Regions from separate parts of the Aeromicrobium sp. HA genome, predicted to be linked through region 2. Evidence: riboswitches for the same ligand, from Rfam matches in the RefSeq annotation. Region 2 holds a riboswitch; the other holds the start of a gene.
The links. A riboswitch is a leader RNA that binds a small molecule or an ion and turns the genes downstream of it on or off. The one in region 2 is predicted to bind S-adenosylmethionine.
Positions count from the first base shown of each region.

Region 1 (7,201 bases), 1.6 Mb from region 2:
CGCCCTCGAGCTCGAGCTTCTCGAACGCGGCCTTGCTGGCCTGGACGAGCGCGACACCGCCGCCGGGGACGATGCCCTCCTCGACGGCCGCCTTCGCGTTGCGGACGGCGTCCTCGATGCGGTGCTTGCGCTCCTTGAGCTCGACCTCGGTGGCCGCGCCGACCTTGATGACGGCCACGCCGCCGGCCAGCTTGGCGAGGCGCTCCTGGAGCTTCTCGCGGTCGTAGTCCGAGTCGCTGTTCTCGATCTCGGCCTTGATCTGGGCGACACGGCCCTGGATCTGGGCCTCGTCGCCGCCGCCCTCGACGATGGTGGTCTCGTCCTTGGACGTGACGACCTTGCGGGCGGTGCCGAGCAGCGTCAGATCGGCGTTCTCGAGCTTGAGGCCGACCTCCTCGCTGATGACCTCGCCACCGGTGAGGATCGCGATGTCGGTCAGCATCGCCTTGCGACGGTCACCGAAGCCGGGGGCCTTGATGGCGACCGACTTGAAGGTGCCCTTCAGCTTGTTGACGATGAGGGTGGCCAGGGCCTCGCCCTCGACGTCCTCGGCGATGATCGCCAGCGGCTTGCCGGTCTGCATGACCTTCTCCAGCACCGGGACCATGTCCTTCACGGTGCTGATCTTGCTGTTGACGATGAGGATGTACGGATCCTCGAGCACGGTCTCCATGCGCTCGGGATCGGTGACGAAGTAGCCCGACAGGTGGCCCTTGTCGAAGCGCATGCCCTCGGTGAGCTCGAGGTCCAGGCCGAAGGTGTTGGACTCCTCGACCGTGATGACGCCCTCCTTGCCGACCTTGTCCATGGCCTCGGCGATGATCTCGCCGACCGTGGTGTCCGCGGCCGAGATGGAGGCGGTGGAGGCGATCTGCTCCTTGGTCTCGACGTCCTTCGCCATGGCGAGCAGCTGCTCGCTGATGGCCTCGACGGCGATCTCGATGCCCTTCTTCAGGCCCATCGGGTTGGCGCCGGCCGCCACGTTGCGCAGACCCTCGCGCACGAGCGCCTGGGCCAGGACGGTGGCCGTCGTGGTGCCGTCGCCGGCGACGTCATCGGTCTTCTTGGCGACTTCCTTGACGAGCTCGGCGCCGATCTTCTCGTAGGGATCCTCGAGCTCGATCTCCTTGGCGATGGAGACGCCGTCGTTCGTGATCGTGGGGGCTCCCCACTTCTTCTCCAGGACGACGTTGCGGCCCTTCGGGCCGAGGGTGACCTTGACGGCGTCGGCGAGCTGGTTCATGCCCCGCTCGAGCCCGCGCCGGGCTTCTTCGTTGAATGCGATGGACTTGGCCATGGGTGCGTGTCTCCGACATAAGTAGAAGTGGAACTAGCACTCTCACTATACGAGTGCTAATCCCGCCCGTTCAAGCGACCCCGCACCCGAGGTCGGCCGAGGCCCCGGCCCCGATGCCTAGTGCAGCGGCTGGACGTTCTCGGCCTCGCGCCCCTTGGGGCCGTCGACCACCTCGAGCTCGACGTTCTGGCCGTCCTCGAGGGTCTTGAACCCGTTGATCGCGATCTTCGACCAGTGGACGAAGACGTCGTCCTGGCCGTCGACGGCGATGAAGCCGTACCCCTTGTCGGAGTTGAACCACTTGACGGTGCCATGCACCATGAGACCACCTGTTCTGCGGGGGAAGGCCCGCTGCCGGACCCGGGACCAGCGTATCGGCAGGCGCGTGAATCGCCTACGGCGGACTGGCCGAAAGCCTGCTCAGCAGCCGCCGGCGACCGCGGGGATCACCGAGATCTGGGTGCCGTCGGGGGTCTTGGTGTCGAGGCCGTCGGCGAAGCGCACGTCCTCCTCGGCCACGTACACGTTGACGAAGCGGCGCAGCTTGCCGTCCTCGTCGACGATGCGGGCCCGGATGCCGGGGTAGGCGGTCTCGAGCGAGTCGAGCACGGCGCTGAGGCGGTCGCCCTCGGCGCTGACCTGCGACTCGTCGTTCGTGTAGCTGCGCAGGATCGTGGGGATGCGGACGGACACGGCCATGGGGGCTCCTCGGGTGGTTTCGGTCGGACGGCTCAGGCGATGCCGGCCGCGGCGAAGGCGTCGTAGGTGGGGGCGATCGTGGCGCGCGGGCCGACGGAACCGGCGACCGCGTCGAGCGTCTTGAGGCCGTGACCGGTGTTGATCACGACGGTCTCGAGCTCGGGGTCCAGCTGGCCCGTCTCGACGAGCTTCCTCAGCACGGCCACGGTGGTGCCGCCGGCGGTCTCGGTGAAGATGCCCTCGGTGCGCGCGAGCAGGACGATCGCGTCGCGGATCTGGTCGTCGTCGACCTCCTCGACGCCGCCGCCGGTGCCGCGCGCGATGTCGAGCACGTAGATGCCGTCGGCGGGGTTGCCGATCGCGAGCGACTTGGCGATCGTGTCGGGCCGCACGGGCCGGATCGCGTCGACGCCGTCCTTGAACGCGGTGGCGACGGGGTTGCAGCCCTGCGCCTGCGCGCCGAAGACGCGGTACGGCTTGTCCTCGACCAGGCCCAGCGCGATGAGCTCCTGGAAGGCCTTGTGCACCTTCGTCAGCTGGGAGCCCGAGGCGACGGGGATGACGATCTGGTCGGGCAGGCGCCAGCCGAGCTGCTCGGCGATCTCGTAGCCGAGCGTCTTGGAGCCCTCGGCGTAGAACGGCCGCACGTTGACGTTGACGAACGCCCAGCCCTCGTCCTCGCCGGCGATCTCGCTGGCCAGCTTGTTGACGTCGTCGTAGTTCCCGTCGACGGCGACCAGGTTGTCGGTGAAGATCGCCGAGTTCACCTGCTTGGGCGTCTCGAGGTTGCTCGGGATGAACACGACCGTGCGGATGCCGGCGCGGGCGCCCGCGGCCGCGACCGCGTTGGCGAGGTTGCCGGTCGACGGACAGGCGAAGACCTTGCTGCCGAACTCGCGCGCGGCGCTGAGCGCGCAGGCGACGACGCGGTCCTTGAAGGAGTTGGTGGGGTTCGTGCTGTCGTCCTTGACCCACAGCTTCGACAGGCCCAGCTCGGCCGCGAGGTTGCGCGCGTCGAGCAGGCGAGTGAAGCCCGGCTCGAGGTTGGGGCTGTCCTCGATGTCGGCGGGGACGGGCAGCAGCGCCTTGTAGCGCCAGATGTTCGTGGGGCCGGCCTCGATCTGCTCGCGGGTGACCGTGCCGAAGTCGTAGGCGATCTCGAGCGGGCCGAAGCACTCGTAGCAGGCGTAGTGGGGGCCGAGCTCGCGCGTGGCGCCGCACTCGCGGCACTTCAGGGCGGTGGCGGGGCCGAAGGCGCCCTCGCGAAGGGTGGTGCGGTCAGGGATCGTGACGCTCACGACGACTCCATTCATCTCTCCGGGCCGGCGTTCGACCGCGGACGGAATTAGCACCTGGCCGGTGGTCGGCTGGTTGCTGGGGCTTCGTCGGGCCGTGTCCCTCTGCCCCTCGGGATGAGTGATGCCAGCCTAGGGGCGCGTCTCACGATACGTCCACTTCGTCCGGATGCCGAGACGAGCGGGAGGGGTGAGCGTCAGACCGGGGCGAACCGGTCGGCGAGGTCGCCGAGCCAGGCCGCGACGTCGTCGGGCCCGTCGAGCACCACGTCGGCGAGCGCGACGAGCGCGTCCTGCTCCTCCGAAGCCGAGCACACGAGGGTGACGTCCATCCCCTGCTCGCGCAGGGCGATGGCCTCGCGGAACGCCGGCAGGTCGCCGAGGTCGTCGCCGGCGTAGATGACCGCACCGGGCGAGACGCGGCCGATGATGCCGCGCAGGGTCTGGCCCTTGTCGGTGCCCGAGGCGCGCAGCTCGATCACCTGGCGGCCGGGCTCGAGGTGCAGGCCGACCTCGGTGGCGAGCGCCTCGATCTGCGGGGCCAGCTCGTCGAGCAGGCCCGGCGCGACGCCGCGCGTGTGCAGCGCGATCGCCAGGCCCTTGTCCTCGACCCGGATGCGCGACGCGTCGTGCTCGCGCATCCACTGCGGCAGTCGCGCGGCCAGCTGCGAGACGGCCTCGGGGCGCGACGGCCGGGTCAGCTCGCCCGTGGCGGCGTCCCAGCGCTCGGCGCCGTACTGGCCGCAGACGACCAGGTGCTCCAGGCCGTCGCCCTCCTCGAAGCGGCCGAGCCGGCGCACCTGGTCGACGGGACGTCCGGTGATGATCGCGATCGTCCCCAGGATCGGCCCGAGACGCCGCAGCGCCGCGAGGGACTCGGGGTGGATGTACGCCGACGCGGGGTCCTCGACGATCGGCGCGAGCGTGCCGTCGAAGTCCAGCGCGAGCAGGGTGCGCCCCGGATCGGTCATGGGAAGAGTATGGCGCGGCCGCACGAGGGGTCAGCGGGGGCTGGCCAGCACGACCGTCAGGTTGCTGGTGGACATGTTCCCCGTGGCGGGCATGAGGCGCACGATCCCGAGGTCGCTGCCGAGCAGCGCGGCCTCGGCCTGGCGTCCCGCCGGGTAGTAGACGGTGTCCTGCGGGACCCCACCGCGCCAGTCGGCCACGGCGCCGACGGTCCAGCCGGCGGCACGGGCCTGGCCGGCGACGCGGGCGGCGAGGCCGCCGATGCCGATCTGGTTGTAGACCGAGACGCCGATCGACCGGGTCGCGGTGGGCTCGGTGGTCGGCTCGGTCGTGGGCTCGGCGGTGGGCTCGGTCGTCTTCTTCGGCTTCGGCTTCGCGGAGGCCTTCTTCGTGGGCTTGGACGTCGGGCCCGTACTGGTGCGCTGCGCGGACTGCGCGGGCGCCTCGTCCTCGCGGACGACCTCGATGATCGCCCAGCCGCCGAGGGCACCGAGGATCAGCCAGACGGCGGGCAGCACGACGACGTGCCACGGGCGACGACGCTCGGGCTCACGCCGGTCGTCGCGCGGTTCGAGGGGCGGCTGCTCCTCCACCTCAGCGGTCGGAGCCGGTACGCCGGGCCTGGCGCTGACGCTGGCGCTGCGAGCGGAGGCGGCGCAGGCGCTTGACGAGCAGCGGGTCGTGCGCGAGCGCGTCCTCGGAGTCGATCAGCGCGTTGAGGATCTGGTAGTAGCGGGTGGCGGTCATGTCGAACTTGTCGCGGATCGCCTGCTCCTTGGCGCCGGCGTACTTCCACCACAGGCGCTCGAGCTCGAGCATCTCGCGGTCGCGATCGGACAATGCGCCGTCGCGGACCGCTTGGTCGTGACTCTCCACCGCTGCCATGTGCCCGACTGTACCGGCGAAATCACACGCTTGTCATTCCCGTTCGCCGAAACCGTCGTCCCACCGCGTGAGGTCCGCGGCGGGCGGGCCCGTTCTCCTCTAGGCTGGCCGCATGGCGCCCGAGAAGACCGACTTCCTCGTGATCGCCAACCGCCTGCCCGTCGACCGCCGGATCGGCGACGACGGCGAGGTCTCGTGGCGCACGTCGCCCGGCGGTCTGGTCACGGCACTCGAACCGGTCATGAAGCTCCAGGGCGGGGCGTGGATCGGCTGGCACGGTGCCGCCGACGAGGACCTCCCCGAGTTCGAGCACGACGGCCTGCGACTCGTCCCGGTGCCACTGACCGAGCTGGAGGTCGAGGAGTACTACGAGGGCTTCTCCAACGGCACCCTCTGGCCGCTCTACCACGACGTCGTCGTCACCCCGGAGTACCACCGCGAGTGGTGGGACGCCTACGTCACGGTCAACCGCCGCTTCGCCGAGAAGGCCGCCTCCCTCGCCGCGCAGGGCGCGGTCGTGTGGGTGCAGGACTACCAGCTGCAGCTCGTCCCGCAGATGCTGCGCGAGCTGCGCCCCGACCTGCTGATCGGCTTCTTCCTGCACATTCCGTTCCCGCCCACCGAGCTGTTCCAGCAGCTGCCGTGGCGCCGCCAGATCCTCGAGGGCCTGCTGGGCGCCGACCTCGTCGGCTTCCAGATGCCCGGTGGCGCGCAGAACTTCGCCCGCCTCGTGCGTCAGCGCGTGGGCCACCGCACCGTGCGCGACACCGTCTTCCTGCCCGACGGCCGCAAGGTCCTGGCGCGGGCCTACCCGATCTCGATCGACGCGCGCGGCTTCGAGCAGCTCTCGCGCACCCCCGAGGTCATCGCCCGGGCGCAGGAGATCCGCGACAGCCTCGGCAACCCGCGGCACGTGCTCATCGGCATCGACCGCCTCGACTACACCAAGGGCCTGCCCCAGCGGCTGCGCGCCTTCGGCGAGCTCGTGCGCGACGGCGTGATCGACGTCGACGAGGCCGTGTTCGTCCAGGTCGCCACCCCGTCGCGCGAGCGCGTGCACCAGTACCGCCTGCTGCGCGACGACATCAACCGCCTCGTGGGCCGGATCAACGGCGACATGGGCCGCATCGGCCAGCAGCCGATCCAGTACCTGCACGCCTCGTTCCCGCGCGAGGAGATGGCCGCGATGTACCGGGCCGCCGACGTCATGGTGGTCACCCCGCTGCGCGACGGCATGAACCTCGTCGCCAAGGAGTACATCGCCACGCGCTGGGACGACCGCGGCGCGCTCGTGCTCAGCGAGTTCGCCGGTGCCGCCGGCGAGCTCCGACAGGCGTTCCAGGTCAACCCTCACGACATCAACGGCATGAAGCAGGCGCTGCTCGAGGCCATGCAGGCGCCTCCGGTCGACCTGCGCAAGCGGATGCGCGCGCTGCGCAAGCAGGTGATGGAGAACGACATCGAGCGCTGGGCCACCACGTTCCTGGCCGAGCTCGCCGAGGCCCGTGACACCGGTCCGGCCGACGGTGACGACTGAGCTTCCGGCCCGGGTCCGGCGCGGCTACGCGCTCGGCAGCGTCGCCACCGGGACCTTCGGCACCGTCCCCGGACTGCTGCTGCTGCCCTACCTGACCGACGAGATCGGCATCGGCGCGGCGCTGGCCGGCGTGCTGGTGTTCGCGCCGAAGGCGTGGGACGTCGTCCTCAACCCGATCGCGGGGCGCATCAGCGACCGCTCCACGCATCCCGCCGGGCGGCGCCGTCCGTTCCTCGTGCGGGCCGGGCTCACCCTGGCCGTGCTGTTCGCGGTGATGTTCGCCGGTCCCACCGAGCCGCAGGCCCTGGCCGCCGCGTGGGTGGCCGTGGCGTTCCTGGGCTGCGCGAGCGCCTATGCGTTCTTCCAGGTGCCCTACGTCGCGATGCCGGCCGAGCTGACGCTCGACTACGCCGAGCGGACGCGCCTCATGACGTGGCGCGTCGTCGTCCTCGCGCTGGCGATCCTGGTCTCGGGCGCCACCGCCCCGATCGTGGCCGACCAGCTGGGGCACGCGGCGAT
Region 1 covers NZ_CP114372.1:457,802-465,002, reverse strand. Annotated here, with positions in the region: gene groL (chaperonin GroEL) at 1-1,297, opposite strand, end outside; gene O3S82_RS02310 (cold-shock protein) at 1,415-1,618, opposite strand; gene O3S82_RS02305 (MoaD/ThiS family protein) at 1,718-1,996, opposite strand; gene thrC (threonine synthase) at 2,029-3,294, opposite strand; SAM riboswitch class I at 3,303-3,415, opposite strand; gene otsB (trehalose-phosphatase) at 3,489-4,262, opposite strand; gene O3S82_RS02290 (LytR C-terminal domain-containing protein) at 4,293-4,853, opposite strand; gene O3S82_RS02285 (DUF3263 domain-containing protein) at 4,855-5,145, opposite strand; gene O3S82_RS02280 (alpha,alpha-trehalose-phosphate synthase (UDP-forming)) at 5,258-6,682, shown strand; gene O3S82_RS02275 (MFS transporter) at 6,672-7,201, shown strand, end outside.
Region 1: another riboswitch for S-adenosylmethionine. It lies ahead of thrC (threonine synthase); the one in region 2 lies ahead of O3S82_RS11370 (aminotransferase class V-fold PLP-dependent enzyme).

Region 2 (7,201 bases):
CGGGTCGGACGGGTCGCCGATGAAGAAGGCGATATTGCCGGTCTGGTTCTTCAGCAGGTACTCGAAGCGCTCGATCGTCACGGTCTCGAAGACGCTGTTCGCGCCGAGGTCGTCGTACACGTCGTCGAAGTAGTCCACGGTGACGCCGAGGGAGGGGACGGGCGCCGCGGCGTGCGCGGTGGTCGTCGCCAGGCCCAGCAGCGAGGCCGTCAGGGCCCCGACCGCGGCGGCCGCGAGTCCGCGCCGCACGGGGCGCCGGAGGGAGGTGGTCATGGTGGTGTCGCTTTCTCCTGCCACACTGGGCAGGCCGATTCAGGGGAGTGTTCTCGTGGGTCGGTGGGCTGGATCGCCGGGCGTGTGCATGTCGGGCGATCCAGCCGTCCTGCACATCGCCGTGGTCAGGCGATCACCTCCGCCAGTCGCGTGCGCGCCGCACGACGGCGGCCGGTCAGCACGTGCCACGTGAGCGACGCGACGCCGGCCAGCGCGAGGACGACCAGGATGGCCAGGCCCGTGTGCGGCGGGACGGTCTCGGCGACCTCGGTCACCGCGGCGGCCGCGGCCACCTCGGCACCGCCGACCTCGACCGGCGTGCTGGAGATCTCGGTGCCGTCGAAGAGGACGACCAGCGAGTGCTCGCCGGCCTCGACCGTCTCGGGGATCGTGACCGCGGTCGTGAACCCGCCGTTGGCGTCGGTGGCGACCGTGCCCAGGACCACCGGGGTGGAGTGCAGCTCGAGGGTGAGCTCGGGGACGTCGGCGGCGAAGCCGGTGCCGGTCACGGTGACCGCGGCGCCGGGCTCGAGGTCGCCGGTGACGGCGACCGTGCCGACGACCTCGGTGACCGGCTTGCCGACCGTGGCGATCTCCGACGGCGGAGAGGACGGCGACTCGCCGGCCTCGTTCACGGCGCGCACCGCGGCGCGGTAGGTGCCGTCGGGCAGGTCGGAGAACGTGTGGGTCGTGGTCGCGGCGTCGAGCTGCACCGGGTCGGCGCCGCTGAAGCGCAGGACGTAGCCCGTGACGCTCTCGAGCTCGGCGTCGGGGCCGGCCTGCCACGTGACCGTGACGTCCTTGCCGTCGACCGTCAGGACCGGCGCGGCGGGCGCGGACGGCGCGCCCTCGGCGACGACCTCGTTCTCGTCGACACCCAGGCTGTCGGTGGTCGTGGTCGGCGCACCCGTGTCGACCGACTTCTTCGTCGTCGGCTTGGTCGTCGGCTTCGCGGTGGGCTTGGCGACGGGCTTGGCGGTCGGCTTCGTCGTGGGCTTGGCGGTCGGCTTCGGAGTCGGCTCGGCCTTGATCTCGTCGGCGTACTTCACGTCGTTCGGGTTGCCCTGCCAGATGCCCGTCTTCCGGCTGGGCAGGACGTACTTGCCGTCGTCGTCCTGGTAGCAGCCGCTGATCGGCGTGCACCACTGGTCGGCGGGCAGGGCATCGAGGGCGCGACCCATGTCGTCGTTGAGGCACGGCTGGTCGTCACCGCCGTCGACCCAGGTGATGCTCGCGGCCTTCGCGGGCACGAGCAGGCCCTGTCCGGAGAGCAGGATGGTCGTCGCGAGCGCGAACGCCAGGAGCAGGTGCAGCGGCCGGGGCAGGCGCAGGGACTTCGAGGTCACGAGGACTCCTTCGGTGGGGGGGGTGCGGGGTCAGCGGGTGGAGCCGAGCGGACGGCGCTCGGTGGGACGGTCGTCGATCGAGCAGGCGCCGACGGGGACGCCGCGGGCCACGGGGATCTCGCCGACCGCGGCCTCGAGGCGCTCCTTGGCCGAGGCCTCGTGCGGGACGACGGCCTCCTTGCGGCCGGCGAACACGTCGTCGTCGAGACGTCCGACGCGGCGAGCCACCACGGTGGCCGCGACCGCGGCGGCGGTGACGTTGGTCATCGTGCGCGCCATGTCGACGATCGCGCTGATCGGCAGCGTGAGGATGACGACCTCGAGCGGCAGGCCGGCCGCGGTGAGCACGGTGGTGGCCACGATCGTGGCGGTGCCGGGGACGCCGGCGGTGCCGATCGACACCAGGAGGCACAGCACGACGAGCAGCGCGTAGTCCGCCAGCCCGTAGGACAGTCCGAGGCCGTTGATGGCGTAGACCGCGAGCATGATCGGCCAGATGCCGGCGCAGCCCGGCATGCCGATCGTGGTGCCGAGCGGCGCGGTGAAGCCGGCGACGTCGGACGGGACGCCCACGCGCTGGGTCAGCACCGTGGTGGTGACGGGCAGGGTGCCGGCGCTGCTCTGCGTCGTGAACGCGGTGCTCTGTGCCGGGAAGATCTTGCGGAAGAACGCGAGCGGGCTCACGTGGGCGGCGCTGCGCAGGATCACCGCGTTCACGACGAACGTGTGCACGAAGCAGGCGACGTAGCCGACCACCAGCAGGCCCAGCAGCGAGAGCAGTTGGTCGCGGCGGCCGACCGCGGAGGAGGCGGCGCCCGCCGTCAGCACGAGGACCGCGTAGGGGGTCAGGGCGATGACGTAGCCGACGGCCCTGTAGATGATGACGCGGCCGGCCTCGACGAGGTTCAGGAACGGCGCGACCGTCTTCGGCGACCGCTCCGCGACGACCGCGGTGGCCACCGCGACGAGCAGCGTGAAGACGATGATCGGGATGATGTTGTTCTCCGAGACGTCCTTGACGATGTTCGTCGGGAAGAACCCGATGAAGACCTCGGCGAACGGCTTCTGGATCTCGTCGAGCGAGCGGGTGTCGACGCCGGCGGTCTCGAGGTCGGCGTTCTTGCCGATCCCCAGCTCGAGGGTGAGCCCGAGCGTCAGCAGGATGGCGATGAGGTTCATGCCGAGCAGCCACGCCGTGGACGAGAGGCCGATCGTGCGGAGCTTCGCGGTGGAGCCGAGCGACGTCACGCTGGACAGGATGGACACGATCACCAGCGGCGCGACGATCGCCAGCAGCAGGTTGATGTAGATCCGCCCGAGCGGTGCGAGGTAGTCGACGTGGTCGCGGAAGACGACGCCGACGGCGGCGCCGACGACCAGCGCCCCGATCGTCAGCACGGCGAAGTTCACGCCGATGCGGCCCAGGACCCACACGCCCGCGAACAGGCCGAAGGTCACGGCCAGGGCCACCAGGTTCCACGTGTCCACGCGGCTCCTCCTCGAGATCGGCGCGGGTCGGATCCCGGGCGCTGATGGTGATCCTGTCGGTCGGTGAGCGCGCCGAATGACGATCTCAACTAATGGGACGGCGTCCGCATGATGAGATTTGTCGTGGTAGTCCGAGCCGACTGGCAGGCTCTCGCCCACGGTCACGAGTGCCAGCCGCGTCCTCGACGCACAGCCCCGGCTTGCTGGTCGGCAACCCTCCGTCGCGGCGGGGTGCTCCGGGTGAGGACCGGGCCTCGGCCGACCGGCCGGGGCAAGCGCGAGTCACCCCGGAGGTCCTCCATGTCGTCTGTCCTGTCCCACGCCGACTGCCCGCTGCTGCCCCTCGTGGGCGCCGACGTCACCGTCCCCCTCGTCGACGGCCGGTCGGTGCGTCACGTCAATCTCGACGGCGCGGCCAGCGCGCCCGCGCTGGCCTCCGTCGCCGAGCGCGTGAACGCCGTGCTGCCCTGGTACGCCAGCGTCCACCGCGGCGCCGGCTACGCCTCGCAGGTGTCGACCGCGCTGTACGAGCAGGCGCGCGAGTCCGTCGGCTCGTTCGTCGGCGCGCGGTCCGCCGACGTCACGATCTTCACGCGCAACACCACCGATGCCACCAACCTGCTGGCGGGCGCGGTGCCCGGGCGGGTGCTGGTGCTCGACGTGGAGCACCACGCGAACCTGCTGCCGTGGCGGCGCAGCCTCGGCGGCTGCGAGGTGCTCGGGGTCCAGGCCACCGTCGGTGCCACCCTGAAGGCGCTCGCCTCGGTGCTGTCGCGGCGTCAGATCAGCCTGCTGTCGGTCACGGGCGCCTCGAACGTCACGGGGGAGTCACTGCCGATCGACGCGGTCGTCGACCTCGCCCACCGGTACGGCGCGCGGGTCTTCGTCGACGGCGCGCAGCTGCTGGCCCACCGGTCGCTCTCGCTGGCCGAGTCGGGTGTCGACTACGTCGCCTTCTCCGGCCACAAGGTGCATGCCCCGTTCGGCGCGGGTGCGCTCGTGGGCCGTCCTGACTGGCTCGAGGGGATCGAGCCGTACCTGGCCGGTGGCGGGGCGGTGCGGCGGATCACCGACGAGGACGTCGAGTGGACCGACGGGCCCGCCCGGCACGAGGCGGGCACGCCGAACCTCGTCGGTGCCGTCGCCCTGGCGGCCGCAGCGGAGGCGCTGTCGTCGCTCGAGCCCGACGAGGTGGCCGCGCACGAGTCCTCGCTGCGCTCGCGACTGGTGGAGGGCCTGCGCGAGCTCCCCGGCGTCGACGTCGCGCGGATCTGGTCGGACTCGGCCGAGCCGATCGGCGTGGTGACGTTCCGCCTCGAGGGAGTCGATCCGGGTCTGCTGGCGGCGTTCCTGGCGGCCGAGCACGGTGTGTCCGTGCGTGACGGCCGGTTCTGCGCTCACCCGCTGCTCGACCGACTCGGCTGGGGCGACGGCGCGGTCCGGGCGAGCATCGGCGTGGGCAGCCGCGCCGAGGACGTCGAGCGCCTCCTGTCCGGCGTGCGCGCCTGGGTGGCGGGGGAGCGCGCGGCCGAGTACCGCCGCGAAGCCGGGGTGTGGGTCGTCGTGGACGACCCCCGCCCGACTCCGGCGTCCCTCGACATCGACCGCCTCGTCGCCACCGCGGCGGCCTGCGCGCCGGTCACCGTCTGACCGCCGCGCCGGCGGAGGGCGTCAGGCGGGCGACGGCGTGGGGCAGGTGTCCAGCATCGAGGCCAGGGCGCGGGCCTCGCTCGTGTCGACGGCGAGGTCCCAGCGCTGCTTCACGTCGATCCAGCGGGTGGCGTAGGCGCACTGGAAGGCGGCCTTCGGTCGCCAACCGGCGGGGTCCTGCGAGCCCTTCGAGGCGTTCGTCGGGCCGTCCGCCGCCACGAGCGACGGCGGGTCGTTCGCGAACCGTGAGCGTCGCTCGGCACTCCACGCGTGCGCGCCCGAGACCCAGGCCTCGGCGAGCGGGACGACGTGGTCGATCTGGATCGCCTGGGCCTGACGCTGGTCCTTGAGGTCGTCGAACTCCAGGCGCGTGCCGTGGTACGGGTCCGTCCATGTCCCCGCGATCACGTCGTGCGGGCACGAGCGCTGCACCTGGACGACGACGGTGCCCGGCACCGCGTCGCGCAGCAGCACGTCGTCGCGCTGGTTGCAGCCGTTACGGTCGACGTCCCGCCACGCCGGACCGAAGGCCTCGCGGTCGTAGGCAGGCACGCGCGGGCGGCGGTCGACGGTGCGCAGGGCGTCGAGCGCCGAGCGCGCCTCGGCCGGCTCGAGCGTGGGCGCCGGCGCGACCGCGGCGTCGTCGCCCGCGGACTCGACGAGGTCGAGCAGCTCGCACCCCGCGAGCGGGACGAAGAGCAGCGAGAGCAGCACGGACGGCAGACGCACGGGGCCACTGTGGCAGGTGGGTCCGACACAGGGAGTCGTCCCCCGTCAGGGCGCGTCGGACTCCAAGGGCCGCTTGAACCCCTCGTGGCTCGCCGTGTAGCCGAGGGACTCGTAGAAGCGGTGGGCGTCGGTGCGGCGCTTGTCCGAGGTCAGCTGCGCGAGGGTGGCCCCGCGAGCCGCGCCCCACGCGTGGGCCCAGCCGATCAGGGCGCGCCCGAGCCCGGAGCCGCGGGTCGACGACGCCACGCGGACCGCCTCGATCAGCAGCCGCTTCGTCCCGCCGCGCGACAGCCCGGGCAGCAGCGTCAGCTGCATCGTCGCGACGAGCACGCCGTCGTCGTCGCGGACCGCCACCAGGAGGTGCGCGTCGTCCCGGTCGACGTCGCGGAACGCCTCGACGTAGGGCGCGAGATCCACCGACTCGCGACCCGCGCCGATCTCGTCGTCGGTCAGCAGCGCGACGATGCCGGGCACGTCCGGCTCGGCGGCGCGCTCGAGCGCGAAGGTGCGGCCGTCCAGCGTGAGGGTGTCCATGCCGCCAGTCTCACAGCCCGCGGACGACGGGAGCGCTCGGCGTCAGGCCGGCTCGCTGACGTACCGCGTCGCGTGGTGCACGAGGAGGTCGTGGAGGTCCTGCGCCGCCTTCGTCGGCCGGGCGCCGCGGCGGCGCAGCAGGGCCATCCGGATCACGGTGCCCTCGTCCTCGATGGGGCGGAACGCGAGCCGCGTGCTCGCCTCGCGCAGGTCGAAGGACGTGAAGTCGGGCATGAGCGAGACGCCGATCCCCGAGGAGACCATCTGCTGGCACACATCGGCGCTGTCGGCGGTGTGCCACTTCAACGGCGGCGAGTCACCGAAGACGCGGTGCGCCACCCGGTGCATCAGGTAGCCGGGGCGGGCGCCGACGAAGACCTCCTGGCGCAGGTCGTCGACGGTGACGGTGGCGCGCTCCGCGAGCGGGTGGTCGGCGGGCAGCACCGCCACCGGCCGGCCGTGGAACAGCTCGGTCGCGACGAGGTCGGGGTGCACGTCGTCGCCGGGCAGCAGCGTCACGAGGCCGAGATCGAGCGAGCCGTCGCGCAGGCCGTCGCGGACCTCGCCGTGACGCAGCTGGCGCAGGTCGACCGAGGTGTGCTCGTGGTCGAGCTCGTGCCCTCGCAGCGCCGGCAGGACGAGCGCGGTGACGCCGAAGTAGACACTGCCGACGCGCGTGGGCCGGTGGAACTGCGACTCGCCGCGAGCGGCGGCGCGCAGCCGGTCGACGGCGTCGAGGACCTCGAGGATCCGCGGCAGCAGCTCCCGTCCCGTGCCGTTGATGCGGGTGCCCGAGCGGTGCCGGTCGACGAGCGTCACGCCGAGCTCGCGCTCGAGCTTGGTGACCGCCTCGCTGAGCGCCGGCAGCGACACGTGCAGGTGCTCCCCGGCGCGACGCAGCGAGCCCTGCTCGCTCACCGCCCTGACGTATTCGAGCTGCTCCAGTCGCATGCTCACCTCCCCGTTGACGGGCGACGCTACGTGATCGGCGACGCCTGTCGGGTGATCTCCCGCGTCGTGAGATGGGGCCGGACCCGGTGCCGGCGTTCGTAGCGTCGTCGACACGCAACAGCGCCCCTCACGAGAAGAAGGCACTCATGACTCACGTCCGTTCCCACCGGTTCCTCCGCACCCTGGTCGTCACCGCGGCCGCCGCGCTCGCCGCGACGGGCCTGACCGCC
Region 2 covers NZ_CP114372.1:2,303,694-2,310,894, reverse strand. Annotated here, with positions in the region: gene O3S82_RS11385 (Ig-like domain-containing protein) at 1-273, opposite strand, end outside; gene O3S82_RS11380 (fibronectin type III domain-containing protein) at 399-1,619, opposite strand; gene O3S82_RS11375 (dicarboxylate/amino acid:cation symporter) at 1,650-3,107, opposite strand; SAM riboswitch class IV at 3,267-3,391, shown strand; gene O3S82_RS11370 (aminotransferase class V-fold PLP-dependent enzyme) at 3,408-4,757, shown strand; gene O3S82_RS11365 (HNH endonuclease family protein) at 4,779-5,486, opposite strand; gene O3S82_RS11360 (GNAT family N-acetyltransferase) at 5,532-6,020, opposite strand; gene O3S82_RS11355 (LysR family transcriptional regulator) at 6,063-6,971, opposite strand; gene O3S82_RS11350 (ABC transporter substrate-binding protein) at 7,118-7,201, shown strand, end outside.